One region of the Streptomyces syringium genome, then DNA from elsewhere that is predicted to be linked to it. Evidence: riboswitches for the same ligand, from Rfam matches in the RefSeq annotation. Region 1 holds a riboswitch; the other holds the start of a gene.

Region 1 (7,475 bases):
GAACGCCTGCTGGGCCGCCGCCATGCGCGACTGCCCGTCCACGTCCCGGGCGCGCATCGAGCCACTGACGTCGAGGACGAGCTCGACCTTCGGGGAGTTCTTCGAGGGTTCGTCGGCGGCGTTCGCCGGCGCGGTTCCCGCGGCCAGGGCGGCGAGCAGGGCGCACGCGCCCGCCGCCAGCCGTTTTCTGATGATCATCCAAATGATCCTAGTGAGCGCCGGGCGGCAGCCCCAAAGCGGGAGGTGCCACGGCGTCGGAGAGCCCCAGGAGTTGCCGGACGGCTCCGGAGCGTTGTCCCCGGCCCCCGCCGACGCGTTGCGGCACGACGCCGGGCCTGGCTGGAGCCTTCCCGGTGGCGCGGCCGCCGCGGTGGCGGTGCTCCTGGCGGCCGGGGGCTTGCCGGGGCGCGGTACTTCGACAGTCGGGGGTCGGACGAGTCGTCGACGGCCGGTGAGGTGAAGCGCGGAGACCCCCCTTCGCGGGGAGGTCTCCGCAGGTCGCCGTGGGGTGGCCGGGGGCCTACTCCTCGCCCTCCAGGTTGCCCTCGGTCTCCAGGAACGCCTGGCGCAGCCCCTCCAGCGTCTCCGCGTCCGGCTTGGCCCACATGCCGCGGCTCTCTGCCTCCAGGAGGCGCTCGGCGATGCCGTGCAGGGCCCAGGGGTTGGCCTCCTGGAGGAAGGCTCGGTTCTCCGGGTCGAGGACGTAGGTCTGGGCGAGCTTGTCGTACATCCAGTCCGGGACGACGCCGGTGGTGGCGTCGTAGCCGAACAGGTAGTCCACGGTGGCGGCGAGTTCGAAGGCGCCCTTGTAGCCGTGGCGGCGCATCGCCTCGATCCAGCGGGGGTTGACGACGCGGGCGCGGAAGACGCGGGAGGTCTCCTCGACCAGGGTGCGGGTGCGGACCGTCTCCGGGCGGGTGGAGTCTCCGATGTACGCCTCCGGGGCCTTGCCCTTGAGGGCCTTCACCGTGGCGACCATGCCGCCGTGGTACTGGAAGTAGTCGTCGGAGTCGGCGATGTCGTGCTCGCGGGTGTCGGTGTTCTTCGCCGCGACCGCGATGCGCTTGTAGGCGGTCTCCATCTCCTCGCGGGCCGGGCGGCCCTCGAGTTCGCGGCCGTAGGCGTAGCCGCCCCAGACGGTGTAGACCTCGGCGAGGTCGGCGTCGGTGCGCCAGTCGCGGCTGTCGATGAGCTGGAGCAGGCCCGCGCCGTAGGTGCCGGGGCGGGAGCCGAAGATGCGGGTGGTGGCGCGGCGTTCGTCACCGTGCTCGGCGAGGTCGGCCTGGGCGTGGGCGCGGACGTAGTTGTCGTCGGCGGGCTCGTCGAGGGCGGCGGCCAGCCGGACCGCATCGTCGAGGAGGCCGATGACGTGCGGGAAGGCGTCACGGAAGAAGCCGCTGATGCGCAGGGTGACGTCGATGCGGGGGCGGCCCAGCTCCGCCAGCGGGATCGGCTCCAGGCCGTTGACCCGGCGTGAGGCGTCGTCCCAGAGCGGGCGGACACCCATCAGGGCGAGGGCCTCGGCGACGTCGTCGCCGGAGGTGCGCATCGCGCTCGTGCCCCACAGGGACAGGCCCACCGACTTCGGCCAGTCGCCGTGGTCGGTGCGGTAGCGCTGCAGCAGGGAGTCGGCGAGGGCCTGGCCGGTCTCCCACGCGAGCCGGCTGGGGACGGCCTTGGGGTCGACGGAGTAGAAGTTGCGGCCCGTCGGGAGGACGTTGACCAGGCCGCGGAGGGGCGAGCCGGACGGGCCGGCCGGCACGAAGCCGCCGTTCAGGGCGTGCACCGCGTGGTCGATCTCGTCGGTGGTGGCGGCCAGGCGGGGCACGACCTCGCGGGCGGCGAAGTCGAGGATCGCGGCGACCTGTTCACCGTGCTCCCGCGCCACGGAAGCGACCGCGGCCGGGTCCCAGTCCGCGTCCTCCATGGCCTGGACGAGCGCGCGGGCCCGCTCCTCCGCCTCGTCGGCGGTGGTGCGGGTGGCGGCGGACTCGTCGAGGCCGAGGGCCTCGCGCAGACCCGGCAGGGCCTGCGTGCCGCCCCAGATCTGACGGGCGCGCAGGATCGACAGGACGAGGTTGACGCGCGCCTCACCGGTGGGCGCGCCACCGAGGACGTGCAGACCGTCGCGGATCTGGGCGTCCTTGACCTCGCACAGCCAGCCGTCGACGTGCAGCAGGAAGTCGTCGAACCCGTCGTCGTCCGGACGGTCGTCGAGGCCGAGGTCGTGGTCGAGCTTCGCGGCCTGGATGAGCGTCCAGATCTGGGCGCGGATGGCGGGCAGCTTGGCCGGGTCCATCGCGGAGATGGACGCGTACTCGTCGAGGAGCTGCTCCAGGCGGGCGATGTCGCCGTAGGACTCGGCGCGGGCCATCGGCGGCACGAGGTGGTCGACGAGGGTGGCGTGGGCGCGGCGCTTGGCCTGGGTGCCTTCACCGGGGTCGTTGACGAGGAAGGGGTAGATCAGCGGCAGGTCGCCGAGGGCGGCGTCCGGGCCGCAGGCGGCGGACAGGCCGGCGTTCTTGCCGGGCAGCCACTCCAGATTGCCGTGCTTGCCGAGGTGGACCATGGCGTCGGCGCCGAAGCCGCCGTCCGCGCGGGAGGCGGCGATCCAGCGGTAGGCGGCGAGGTAGTGGTGCGAGGGCGGCAGATCGGGGTCGTGGTAGATCGCGATGGGGTTCTCGCCGAAGCCGCGCGGCGGCTGGATGAGGACGAGGAGGTTGCCGCGGCGCAGCGCCGCGAGGACGATGTCGCCCTCGGGGTTGGCACTGCGGTCGACGAACATCTCGCCGGGCGCCGGGCCCCAGTGCTCCTCGACGGCCTCGCGCAGCTCGGCGGGCAGCTCGGCGAACCAGCGCCGGTAGTCGGCGGCCGGGATGCGGACGGGGTTGCGGGCGAGCTGCTCCTCGGTGAGCCACTCCTGGTCGTGGCCGCCGGCCTCGATGAGGGCGTAGATCAGCTCGTCGCCGTCACCGGACGCGAGGCCGGGGACCTCCTCCGTACCGAAGTCGTAGCCCTCCTCGCGCAGTCGGCGCAGCAGCGCCACGGCGCTGGCGGGGGTGTCGAGCCCGACGGCGTTGCCGATGCGGGAGTGCTTGGTGGGGTAGGCGGAGAGGACCAGCGCGAGGCGCTTGTCGGCCGCGGGGATGTGGCGCAGCCGGGCGTGGCGCACGGCGATGCCGGCGACGCGGGAGGCGCGCTCGGCGTCGGCCACGTACATCGGCAGGCCGTCGTCGTCGACCTCCTTGAAGGAGAACGGGACGGTGATGAGGCGGCCGTCGAACTCGGGGACGGCGACCTGGGTGGCGGCGTCGAGCGGCGAGAGGCCCTCGTCGTTCTCCTCCCAGGCGCTGCGGGGTCCGGTCAGGCACAGGGCCTGGAGGATCGGCACGTCGAGCGCGGCGAGGGCGCCGGCGTCCCAGGACTCGTCGTCGCCGCCGGCGGAGGCCGCCGCGGGCTTGGTGCCGCCCGCGGCGAGGACGGTGGTGACGACGGCGTCGGCGGTGCCGAGCGCCTCGATGAGCTCCGGCTCGGGGGCGCGCAGCGAGGCGACGTACAGCGGCAGGGCGCGGCCGCCCGCGTCCTCGATGGCCCCGCACAGGGTTTCCACGAAGGCGGTGTTGCCGCTCATGTGGTGGGCGCGGTAGTAGAGCACCGCGATGAGCGGGCCGGTGGCGCCGGGCTTGGGGGTGCGCTCCAGCGGACCCCAGGTGGGGGCGGGGGCGGGCGCCTCGAAGCCGTGGCCGGTGAGCAGCACGGTGTCGGAGAGGAACCGCGCGAGCTGTTCGAGGTTGTCGGGGCCGCCGTGCGCGAGGTAGGCGTGGGCCTCGGCGGCGATGCCGATGGGGACGGTGGAGGCCTCCATCAGCTGGGCGTCGGGCGCCTGTTCGCCGGTGAGGACGACGACGGGGCGGTCCCCGGCGAGCAGCAGGTCGAGCCCCTCCTGCCAGGCACGGATGCCGCCGAGGAGGCGGACGACGACGAGGTCGGTGCCGTCCAGGAGGGCGGGCAGGTCGTCAAGCGCGAGCCGGGCGGGGTTGGCCAGGCGGTACGGGACCGGGCCTCCGTGAGCGGCAGCCGCGCGGGCGCTGAGCAGGTCGGTGTCGGACGTCGACAGGAGAAGGATCACGCGGCGCTCCCCAGGGCATCGAGGGTCGCCCGGGGTACGCCGGACCGGATGGTGCGCATGCGGCGGCTGGCCTTCCTCGGGGTCCGCGCCCCGGGCGGTTGGAGGACGGCGGGAGTTCCTGACTCGCCCGGCATCGCTGCCGGGCTCACAGTGGCGGGACCGTGCCGGAGTCTCACCGGCTTCCTCCCCTGACGCCGTCGCTGGCGTTTGGCGGACCAGAGGACGAACAAAGAGATTCTGGCCACCGGTGAGCATAGTAAGCGCTGGCCGTTTGGCACAGGACGGTGCACCCGGTGTGATCGTCGGTATGCTCGCCGCCATGCCCGTCACCCCCCCATCCCCCTCGGAGCGGGATAAACCGGCCGCCGGCGGACGGACCGTCCGAGCGGGCGGCGACGCCTGCCCCGGAGCGCTGCGGCTGCACACCGCGGACGACGGTGCGCTGGCGCGCGTCCGGTTGCCCGCCGGGCTGTTGACGGCCCGTCAGGCGATGGCATTGGCGCTGGTCGCCGAGGAGCTGGGCGACGGGAACCTCGACATCACCTCGCGCGGCAACGTCCAGCTGCGCGGGCTGTCCGACGGCTGCGGCGGTGAACTGGCCGGCCGGTTGCGGGCGGCGGGGCTGCTGCCGTCGGACCGGTACGACCGGGTGCGCAATGTGGCGGCCTCGCCGTTGTGCGGTCTGGACGGGGCCGTGGAGCCGTCCCCCGCCGGGGCAACCGATGTGCAGGCCTGGGCGCGCGCCCTGGACGCACTCCTGTGCACCCCCGCGTCCGATGCGCCCGACCCCTCCGACGGCCTGGATTTGTCAGGTTTGTCGGGTCGTTTCCTCTTCGGCCTGGACGACGGCCGCGGCGACATCGTGGCCCTCGGCCCCGATGTGACATTGATCGCAAGCGGTGCGGGGCAGGCCACCGTGTGCTTCGCCGCCACCGGGCCCGGTCTGCGCATCGCCGCCTGTGACGCGCCGCGCGCGGCCGTGCTGGCCGCGCGCGAGTTCCTCGCGGCGGCGGCCCGCGGCGGCGCCAAGGCCTGGCGGGTGCGGGACCTGGCCCCCGAACACCGCCCGCGCGTCGAAGCGTTGGGTGACCGGCTGACGGCCGCGGGCATCGACTGCGTCCCGCTGCCCCGGCCCCGTCTCCCGCACGGGCCCCCGGTCGGGCCCGGCCTGGTCACCGGCGGGGACGGGCGGTGCGCCCTGTCGGTGACCGCGCCGCTCGGGCGGCTGACCGCCGCCCAGTGGCGGCTCGTGGCCACCACGGCCGACCGGGACGGGACGGGCGAGCTGCGTGTGACACCCTGGCGCGGCATCGTCGTCCCCGGCCTCCCGGCCGGTACGGCCCGCTCCCGGCTGACGGCGCTCGCGGACGCCGGACTCGTCACCTCCACCACGTCCCCCTGGCACCGGGCGGGCGCGTGCGCGGGCCGGCCGGGCTGCGCCAAGTCCCTCGCGGACGTACGGGCGGACGCGGCGGCCTGCCTCGCGGGACTGCCCCCGGCGGGGCTCCCGGTGTACTGGTCCGGCTGCGAGCGGCGGTGCGGCCACCCGGGCGGGACATGGGTCGACGTGCTCGCGACCGGGGACGGCTACCGGATCGCGGTACGGGACGGGGAGACGGAAACGAAGACGGAAACAGCCAGAGCGGGGGGACTGGCCGACGCGGTCGCGGCGGCTCGTACCTCCGCGGACTGACCCTGCACGACACCACCAGGCGCAACCCAGCAAGCGAGGCACAGTGTTCGAGTACGAGAAGGACGGCGCGTCCATCTACCGCCAGTCCTTTGCCACCATCAGGGCCGAGGCCGACCTCGGCGGACTGCCGCCGGACGTCAGCCAGGTCGCGGTGCGCATGATCCACGCCTGCGGGATGGTCGATCTCGTACGGGACCTCGCGTACTCCCCCCAGGTGGTGGCGCGGGCCCGCGAGGCGCTGCGCGCCGGGGCGCCGATCCTGTGCGACGCGAACATGGTCGCCAGCGGGGTGACCCGCAAGCGGCTGCCCGCGGACAACGAGGTGCTGTGCACCCTCGCCGACCCGTCGGTGCCGGAGCTGGCACGGCGGATGGGCACGACCCGCAGCGCGGCGGCCCTGGAGCTGTGGCGCGAGAAGCTCGACGGCGCGGTCGTCGCGGTCGGCAACGCGCCGACGGCGCTGTTCCGTCTGCTGGAGATGCTCGCAGAAGGAGGGGCAGGCGGGGCGGCGGCGCCGCGTCCGGCCGCGGTCATCGGCATACCGGTGGGCTTCATCGGTGCCGCCGAGTCCAAGGACGCCCTGGCCGACAGCCCGCTGGGGCTCGACTATCTGGTGGTGCGGGGCCGTCGCGGCGGCAGCGCCATGGCAGCGGCGGCGATCAACGCGATAGCGAGCGAGGAAGAGTGAACGAGCAGCCTTCGACGACGGGCCGACTGTACGGAGTGGGCCTCGGCCCCGGCGATCCGTCGCTGATGACCGTGCGGGCCGTCGAGGTCATCACCGCGGCCGACGTCGTCGCGTACCACAGCGCCCGGCACGGCCGCAGCATCGCGCGCACCATCGCCGAACGCCATCTGCGCCCCGACCACATCGAGGAGCAGCTGGTCTACCCCGTCACCACGGAGACCACCGACCACCCCGGTGGCTACCGGGGCGCGATGGAGGAGTTCTACGAGGAGGCCGCGGCGCGGCTGGCCGTCCACCTGGACGCCGGGCGCACGGTCGCGGTGCTCGCGGAGGGCGACCCGCTCTTCTACAGCTCGTACATGCACATGCACAAGCGGCTCGCCCACCGCTACCCGACGGAGGTGATCCCCGGGGTCACGTCCGTCAGCGCGGCGGCGGCCCGGCTGGGTGAGCCGCTGGTGGAGGGCGAGGAGGTCCTGACGATCCTGCCGGGCACGCTGCCCGAGGAGGAGCTGACGGCCCGCCTGGCCTCGACCGACTCGGCCGTGGTGATGAAGCTCGGCCGGACGTTCCCCGCCGTGCGGGGCGCGCTGGAGAGCGCGGGCCGGCTCGCGGACGCGCGGTACGTCGAGCGCGCCACGATGCCCGGGGAGCGTACGGGCCTGCTGGCCGACGTGGGCCCGGCGTCGGTGCCGTACTTCTCGGTGGCGGTGCTGCCGAGCCGCGTCGACGCGGCTCCGGCCGCCTCGGGCCGGGGCGAGGTCGTGGTCGTCGGGCTCGGCCCGGCCGGCCCGCTGTGGCTGACGCCGGAGGCGCGCGGCGAGCTGGCGGCAGCCGAGGACATCGTCGGCTACAGCACGTACGTGGACCGGGTGCCCGTCCGGCCGGGCCAGCGACGGCACCCGTCCGACAACAAGGTGGAGTCCGAGCGTGCCGAGTTCGCGCTCGACCTCGCCCGGCAGGGG
Region 2 (7,475 bases), 4.7 Mb from region 1:
GCGACGCCGTGGTGGATCTCGTAGCCCTCCACGCGCTCGCCGAGCGCCTCGCCGACCGGGCGCTCCAGCGTCTTCTCCCGGGCGAACCGCACCCGCACCGGCAGCAGCCCGAGGCCCTCGACCGTGCCGGCCCGGGACTCCACGTCGTCCTCGATGCGCTCGCCCAGCAGCTGGTAGCCGCCGCAGATGCCCAGCACCGGCCGCCCCTCGGCGGCGCGCCGCTTCAGCGCGTCCGCGAGCCCGCGCTCCCGCAGCCAGGCCAGGGCCTTCACCGTCCCCCGGGTGCCCGGCACGATGACCAGGTCCGCGTCGGCCAGCTCTTCCGGGCGGTCCACGAAGCGCACGATCACGCCCGGCTCCGCGGCCAGCGCGTCGACGTCCGTGAAGTTCGACATCAGCGGCACCGCGCACACCGCGACGCGCAGCACGTCCGCGCCGTGCGGCGGGGCCACCACCGACTCGCGCACCGCGCCGCGCATCGAGACCCGCAGACCGTCTTCCTCGTCGATGCCGAGGCCGTGCGCGAACGGCAGCACGCCCACGGTCGGCCGGCCGGTGAGGTCCCGCAGCATCTCAAGGCCCGGCTCCAGGAGCGTCACATCGCCCCGGAACTTGTTGACCATGTACCCCGCGATGTGCGCCTGGTCCTCGCGGGACAGCAGCGCCGTCGTACCGAAGAAGGACGCGAAGACCCCGCCCCGGTCGATGTCGCCGACCACGACGACCGGCAGCCGGGCCGCCCGGGCGATGCCCATGTTGACGATGTCCGTGCGGCGCAGATTGATCTCGGCGGGACTGCCGGCGCCCTCACAGATCACCGCGTCGTGCGTACGCCGCAGCTCCTCCAGACACTCCGTCACCGTCCCGAGCAGCGCCTCCCGCCGCCCGCCGTACAGGGAAGCACCCGACGACCCCTCAGGCGCCCCGGGCCCCCCGAAGTACCCGCGCGCGCTGAGTTCGCCCACCGGCTTGCCCAGCAGCACCACCTGGCTGCTGCGGTCACTGCCGGGCTTGAGGAGCACGGGGTTCATCAGGGCGCTGGGCTCGACGCGGGCGGCGGCGGCCTGCATGGCCTGCGCCCGGCCGATCTCGGCGCCCTCGCGCGTCACGAACGAGTTCAGCGACATGTTCTGCGCCTTGAAGGGCGCGACCTTGACGCCCTTGCGGACCAGCCACCGGCAGATCCCGGCCGTGACCACGCTCTTGCCCGCGTCCGAGGTGGTCCCGGCCACCAGCAGGCCCCCGCCCAGCGGGCCCGTGGGCCCGCTCCTGTCCGCTGTCACCGGTTCCTCCTGTGCTGCGTGGGAGCTATGACCCGTTGTGTGATCCGTAGTGCCGTCCGTACCGTCCGTACGGGCCGGGCGGCCGCCGGAAGTCTGCCCAGGGCGCGCCCGGTCGGCGCACCGCTCGTGGAGCGCGTCGCGGCCCGCGCGCCGGTGACGGCGTACCGCCCGGCGATCGCGACCCCGAGGGCCAGCAGCGACACCCGGCGCGAGAGCCGTACCGCGCGCTCGATGTCGGCCGCCCGGACCGGGCGCAGCTCCGCGCCCAGGACGGGACGGTGTTCGACGCGGCCCGCGTAGGCGAGGGTGCCGCCCAGCCGGACGCCGAGCGCACCGGCGAAGGCGGCCTCGACGGGGCCCGCGTTGGGGCTCGGGTGCCGGGCGGCGTCGCGCCGGGCCACCCGCCAGGCGCCGCGCGGGTCGGGGCCGGCCAGGACGGCGAGGGCGGCGGTGAGCCGGGCGCCGGGCCAGCCGACGACGTCGTCGAGACGGGCCGAGGCCCAGCCGAACCGCCGGTAGCGCGCGGACTTGTGGCCGACCATCGCGTCCAGGGTGTTGACCGCGCGGAAGCCGACGAGCCCGGGCACACCGCCCAGGGCGCCCCAGACGAGGGCGCCCACGACGGCGTCGGAGGTGTTCTCGGCGACGGACTCGACGACCGCCCGCGCGATCTGCTGCGCGTCCAGCGACTGCGGGTCACGGCCGCACAGATGCGGCAGCCGCTCCCGGGCGACGTCCAGGTCCCCCGCGGCCAGGGCACCGCCGACGGCCCGGGCCTCCCGGCCCAGGGAGGTGCCGCCGAGCACGGCCCAGGTGGCGGCGGCGGTCAGCGCGATGTGCGCGCGGGGGGAGTTCCGTACGGCACGGGTCAGCAGAGCGGCGCCCGCGGCGCTGCCGCCCGCGCACACCAGGGTGTGCAGGGCGCCGTAGCCGCGGTGGTCACGCCACAGCCGTCGCTCGACGCCTTGCGCGGCGCGCCCGAAGGCGGCCACGGGGTGGCCGCGGCGGGGATCGCCCACGAGGAGGTCGCCGAGGAAGCCGAGCGCGGCACCGGACGCGAAACCGACGTGATCGGCACGCATCGGATCAGACCGCCGTCACGCCTCGGAGGGGTGCACGGAAGACGGAAGGAGGGGGTGTGGGGCGGCAGCCGGGCATCGCGATGTGTCCTCACTCAGGGTCCGCGCCCTGGTTCGACGTGACCGGCGACCAGAGTCTCCTGGCTCCCGGATCGGCGCCGCCCCCGGTCTTCCAGCTCGCGTCGGCGAGCCGTGACCCCTATGGACCCACGGGGTGGGGGAGCGCTCCCCGGTGACAGTGGCGGGACCGCGCCGGACTCGCACCGGCTTCCTCTTGCTGTCGCCGTTTGGCCCCGGAAGTCCACCACGGCCCGGGAACGGCCGTCAACTCACGTTTGACCTGCGGCCATGGCCGCCCCGGGCCGTGGGTGGACCGTCGTCGGCGGACGATCAGGCGACGATGAGGTAGATGCCGTACCCGACAGCCGCCGCGCACAGCGCGAAGCAGGCGTACGCGCCGGTGCGCGCCACCGTGGTCGGCGCCGTGGTGGCCGCCGCCGCGCCGGCGGCGCCGTCCCCCGCGCCCTGGGGCTTGCGGGACGTGCCGACGATGCCGAGGGTGAAGACGCCCACCATCGCGACGGTGACGACGAGGCTGACGCCGAAGACCTGGCCGAGAGATGCCCAGTCGATGTTCATTAGCGTTCTTCCTTAAGGCTGGCTGGTCCGGCGTCAGCCGGTCGCGGCGGCCGGGGTGCGCTCGGGCTCGCGGGGAGCCGAGGCGGCCCGGTCCGGGAGGAGCCCGGCCGGCGGCGGGGCGACGGCCTGGAGGGCGGCGGTGACGACACCGGCGGGCTCGGCGTGCTGGCCGTCGAGCTCGTTGACGTTGTCGTGGGTCACGGGCTTGCGGCGCGAGGCCAGCCAGATCGCGCCACAGGCGGCGACGGCGAGCACGGCGACGGTGGCGACGCCCCAGTCGCCCCGGTCGGCGAGGAGGGCGGCACCGGCGCCGACGAGGCCGGCGGCCGGGAGGGTCAGGCCCCAGGCGGCGATCATGCGGCCGGCGGTGGACCAGCGCACCACGCCGCCCTTGCGGCCCTTGCCCGCACCCATGACGGCGCCGGAGCAGACCTGGGTGGTGGAGAGCGCGAAGCCGATGTGGGAGGAGGCCAGGATGGTGACGGCGGCGCCGGTCTGGGCGGCGAAGCCCTGCGGCGGCTGGATGTCGGCGAGGCCCTTGCCCAGGGTGCGGATGATGCGCCAGCCGCCGAGGTAGGTGCCGAGCGCGATGGCGATGCCGGCGGAGGCGATGACCCACATCGGCGGGTCGGCGTCCGCGCCCAGCGCGCCGCCGGAGATCAGGGCGAGGGTGATGATGCCCATGGTCTTCTGGGCGTCGTTGGTGCCGTGGGCGAGGGAGACCAGGGCGGCCGAGGCGATCTGCCCGGCGCGGTAGCCCTTGGCGCTGGCCTCGGGGTCGGTGTCGCGCGCCAGGCGGTAGGTCAGCCGGGTCGCGAGCACGGTCGCCAGGCCGGCCACGACCGGGGCGACGACGGCGGGGATGAGGACCTTCATGACGACGGCGTCACCGTGGACGGCGTCCGTGCCCACCGAGGCGATGGTCGCGCCGATCAGGCCGCCGAACAGCGCGTGCGAGGAGCTGGAGGGAAGGCCCGCGAGCCAGGTGAGCAGGTTCCAGACGATCGCGCCGACCAGTCCGGCGAAGATGATCTCCGGCCGGATGCCTGATTCGTCGACGATGCCCTTGGAGATCGTCGCCGCGACCTCCACGGACAGGAACGCGCCGACGAGATTCAGCACGGCCGACATGGCCACCGCGGTCTTGGGCTTGAGCGCCCCGGTGGAGATGGTGGTGGCCATGGCGTTGGCCGTGTCGTGGAAGCCGTTCGTGAAGTCGAACACCAAGGCCGTGACGATCACGATCCCGATGAGAAGCGTGATGTTTTCCATTCACCCAGGCAATCAGCTCGATGGTCAGGTACGCGGCGACCGTAGGGACCCTGGGTGAACGGAAGGTGAACTGGAACGGACCGAGCAGTGACGCCAACCGGAGGCGGATAACGATGACAGCGACCGAAGACCGGATAGCCGACCCCGGGGAGATCCCGCGGACATGGGCGGACGTGGTCACCACGGCCCGTCGCACCACCTCGGAGGGGCTGGTGGTGGGCACCTCCGGCAACGTCTCCGCACGGGTCGGCGATGTTGTTCTTGTCACTCCCTCAGGGGTCCCCTACGACCGGCTCGGCCCCGGCGACGCCGTCGGCGTCGACCTCGACGGCCGACAAGTCCTCGGCGAGCTGACCCCCACCAGCGAGCTGCCCATGCACCTCGCCGTCTACCGTGCCACCGACGCCCGGGCGATCGTGCACACCCACGCCGTCCACGCCACCGCCGTCTCCACCCTCGTCGACGAGCTGCCGCTGGTCCACTACATGGCGGCGGCCCTCGGCGGCCCGGTCCGGGTCGCCCCCTACGCCCTCTACGGCACCGAGGAACTGGCCGGCCACCTCCTGGCCGCCCTCGACGGACGCACCGGTGCCCTGCTGCGCAACCACGGCACGGTCACCTACGGCAGCACCCTCGACCAGGCGTACGACCGCACGGCCCAGCTGGAATGGATGTGCCGCCTCTGGCTGACCGCCGCCACCGTTCCCGGCCACACCCCGACGCTGCTGACCGGAGCCCAGGTCGCCGAGGTCGCCGGCAAACTCCGCGGCTACGGACAGCGCTGACCCCCGCCCCGGCGCCCACGGCGGCCCGAAGCCGCCCACTGGCCGGGGGCGCCGGGGCCCCACACACTGGAAGGGATGCGCCCGCGTACAGCGGCGGCCCCTCTCCTGACGGCCGCCACGACCGTACTCGGTGCCGGAGCGGCCGCCCTGGCGGCCGGACGGTACGCGAGCGACGCCGCCCTCAAGCCCGCCCCGGGCCGCCCGCCGCCCGGCGAACCACAGCTGACGGTGCACGCCACCGGGGACGGCACGGTCACCCTCACCCGCAGCCTCGCCAGCGAGCGCCCCGGTACGTACGGACTGGTCGCGCGCGGCCTGCACGCCGTCGTCGGCCCCGTCGTCGGGGAGGAGCACCCCGCCGACTGCGTCGTACGCCGCCTGGAGCGCGTCACCCATGGCATGGTGCTGCCGGGCACGCGCGCGTGGCTCACGCCGCAGGTCTACTCCGGCAACCCGCGCGACGCCCTCGGCCTCGACCACGCCGACGTCGAGGTGCCCGGCGAGCTCGGGCCGCTGCCCGCCTGGTTCGTGCCCGGCCCCCGCGACACCTGGGTGATCACCGTGCACGGCATCGGCACCACCCGCGAGCACCCCATGGTCGTCATGCCCTTCCTGCGCGCCCTGCGGGTCCCCGTCCTGGACGTCGCCTACCGGGGCGACCCCGGCGCCCCCCGCCCGAGGGACGGAATCAGCCGTTTCGGCGCCGCGGAATGGCGTGATCTCGACGCGGCCATCCGCTACGCCCTCCGCTACGGCGCGCGCCGCGTCGTCCTGCACGGCTGGTCCACCGGCGCCACCATGGCCCTGCTCGCCGCCCTGGACTCCGCGCTGTGCCACCGCGTCGTGGGCCTCGTCATGGACTCGCCCGTCCTCGACTGGCCCCTGCTGCTGCGCTCCTTCGCCGCCACCCGGGTCCCCGCCGCGCTGCTCCCGCTCGCCGTACGGGCCGCCGAGGGCCGCACGGGACTGGCCCCGGGCGGACTGATCACCGCCACCGACCCCGCCCGGCTGACCGTCCCGGCCCTGCTCGTGCACGGCCCCGGCGACACCCTGGCGCCCTGGGAGCACTCCCGGGCGCTCATCGCGCGCCGGCCGGAACTGATCCACCCGCACACCGTCCCGCACGCCCCGCACGCCGCGATGTGGAACGCGAACCCCGTGCGCTACGAAGAGGCACTGCGCCGCTTCCTGACCCCCTTGCTCTGACTTGCTCTGCCTTGTTCTGACCGAAAACGAGGGACGGGAGGGCGTCGAGAGGCCCCCGTGACGTCCCCTACGACCGGACGCGAAGATTCCGTACCGCCGGTTACCGGCCCTGAACGGCCGGATAGTTGATCCCGATTGGGTTTTCGGAGCGTCAACGGCAAGACTGCTCCTGTGACGTCCCGTACTCCGCGCGACTCCCGGCTCAGACTGGTCCCCCGACAGCCGATCGCCGCTGCCCGCCGGGCCGTGGCGAATCGCGGCTCCCGACCGGCGCCCCGCCCGCCCGCGGGCACCCCGGCGCCGACGGAACTCGCCCGGCAGGCCAGAGGCGGCCTGACCGGTGCCGTCCGGCTGGCCCGCTGGGTGGCCGCCGAATGCGGCCGCGGCACCTCGCTGCGGCCCGGCGAGGCCGGCGGGCTCTGCGACGACACGGCCGGGCGGGCCGCCGACGCGCTCGGGCTCACCGACCGGCAGGTGCGGGCCGACTGGGACCGGGCCCGCCTCGCCGGGCTCGTCGAGCTCCACGGCGACACCGCCCGCCCCGGCTGGCGGCTGCAGGCCTGGGACCGGGACGACAGCGCCGTGCTGCGCGGCTGGGTCGCCCTCTTCGACGCCTGGTCCCTCGCCCACCCGGAACCCGCCGGGACGGACCCGACCATCGCCGCCGAGGTCGTCGAGGCCGCCCCGCAGCTGCTGTCCGTCATGCACCTCTCGGCGGGCCCGGTCTCCGTCGCGATGCTCCTCGACATCCTCCAGCAGCGCGTCGCCGAGATCCGCGCCGAGCGCTGCGAGGTCCCCTACGGCAACCCCGCCGTGCCCTGGCCGCAGCCCGCACCGCCCGCACCGGGCGAGGGGGACCCGCTGGCCGGGCTGCTCGACTGGGCCCTCGAAGGGCTCGCCTCGGTCGGGGCACTGGTCATGCGGGACGGGCAGGACGCGCCACCCGCGGCCCGCGGCGACACCCGCGAAGCCCTCCTGACCCCCCTCGGCAACTGGGCGGTCTGGGTCAAGCTCGAGCGGATCTGCGTCGCCGCCCAGAGCCCCGCCGGGAACATCGAGCTGTCGGCGGAGGCCATGCTGCGCGGCTGCGCCGACCTCACCCCCGGCCCCGCCCGCGCCGAATACCGGGCCTGGCTCGCCGCGCGGCCCGTGCGCAGCGCCGTCCACGATCTGCTGGAGGCGGCCCGCGGCGACGACGCGCTGGTCCGCGG

What was found. Region 1 has a riboswitch for cobalamin ahead of cobN (cobaltochelatase subunit CobN). Riboswitches for the same ligand answer to the same signal wherever they lie in the genome.
Region 2: another riboswitch for cobalamin. It lies ahead of JO379_RS08320 (cobalamin biosynthesis protein); the one in region 1 lies ahead of cobN (cobaltochelatase subunit CobN).

Annotation. Positions count from the first base shown of each region.
Region 1 is NZ_JAGIOH010000001.1:6,594,080-6,601,554, reverse strand. It holds gene JO379_RS28990 (VWA domain-containing protein) at 1-198, opposite strand, end outside; gene cobN (cobaltochelatase subunit CobN) at 521-4,129, opposite strand; cobalamin riboswitch at 4,220-4,364, opposite strand; gene JO379_RS28980 (ferredoxin-like domain-containing protein) at 4,437-5,822, shown strand; gene JO379_RS28975 (precorrin-8X methylmutase) at 5,866-6,510, shown strand; gene JO379_RS28970 (precorrin-2 C(20)-methyltransferase) at 6,507-7,475, shown strand, end outside.
Region 2 is NZ_JAGIOH010000001.1:1,883,360-1,890,834, reverse strand. It holds gene JO379_RS08325 (cobyric acid synthase) at 1-1,250, opposite strand, end outside; gene JO379_RS08320 (cobalamin biosynthesis protein) at 1,280-2,365, opposite strand; cobalamin riboswitch at 2,497-2,635, opposite strand; gene JO379_RS08315 (hypothetical protein) at 2,753-3,001, opposite strand; gene JO379_RS08310 (inorganic phosphate transporter) at 3,035-4,273, opposite strand; gene JO379_RS08305 (class II aldolase/adducin family protein) at 4,387-5,058, shown strand; gene JO379_RS08300 (alpha/beta hydrolase family protein) at 5,134-6,264, shown strand; gene JO379_RS08295 (hypothetical protein) at 6,436-7,475, shown strand, end outside.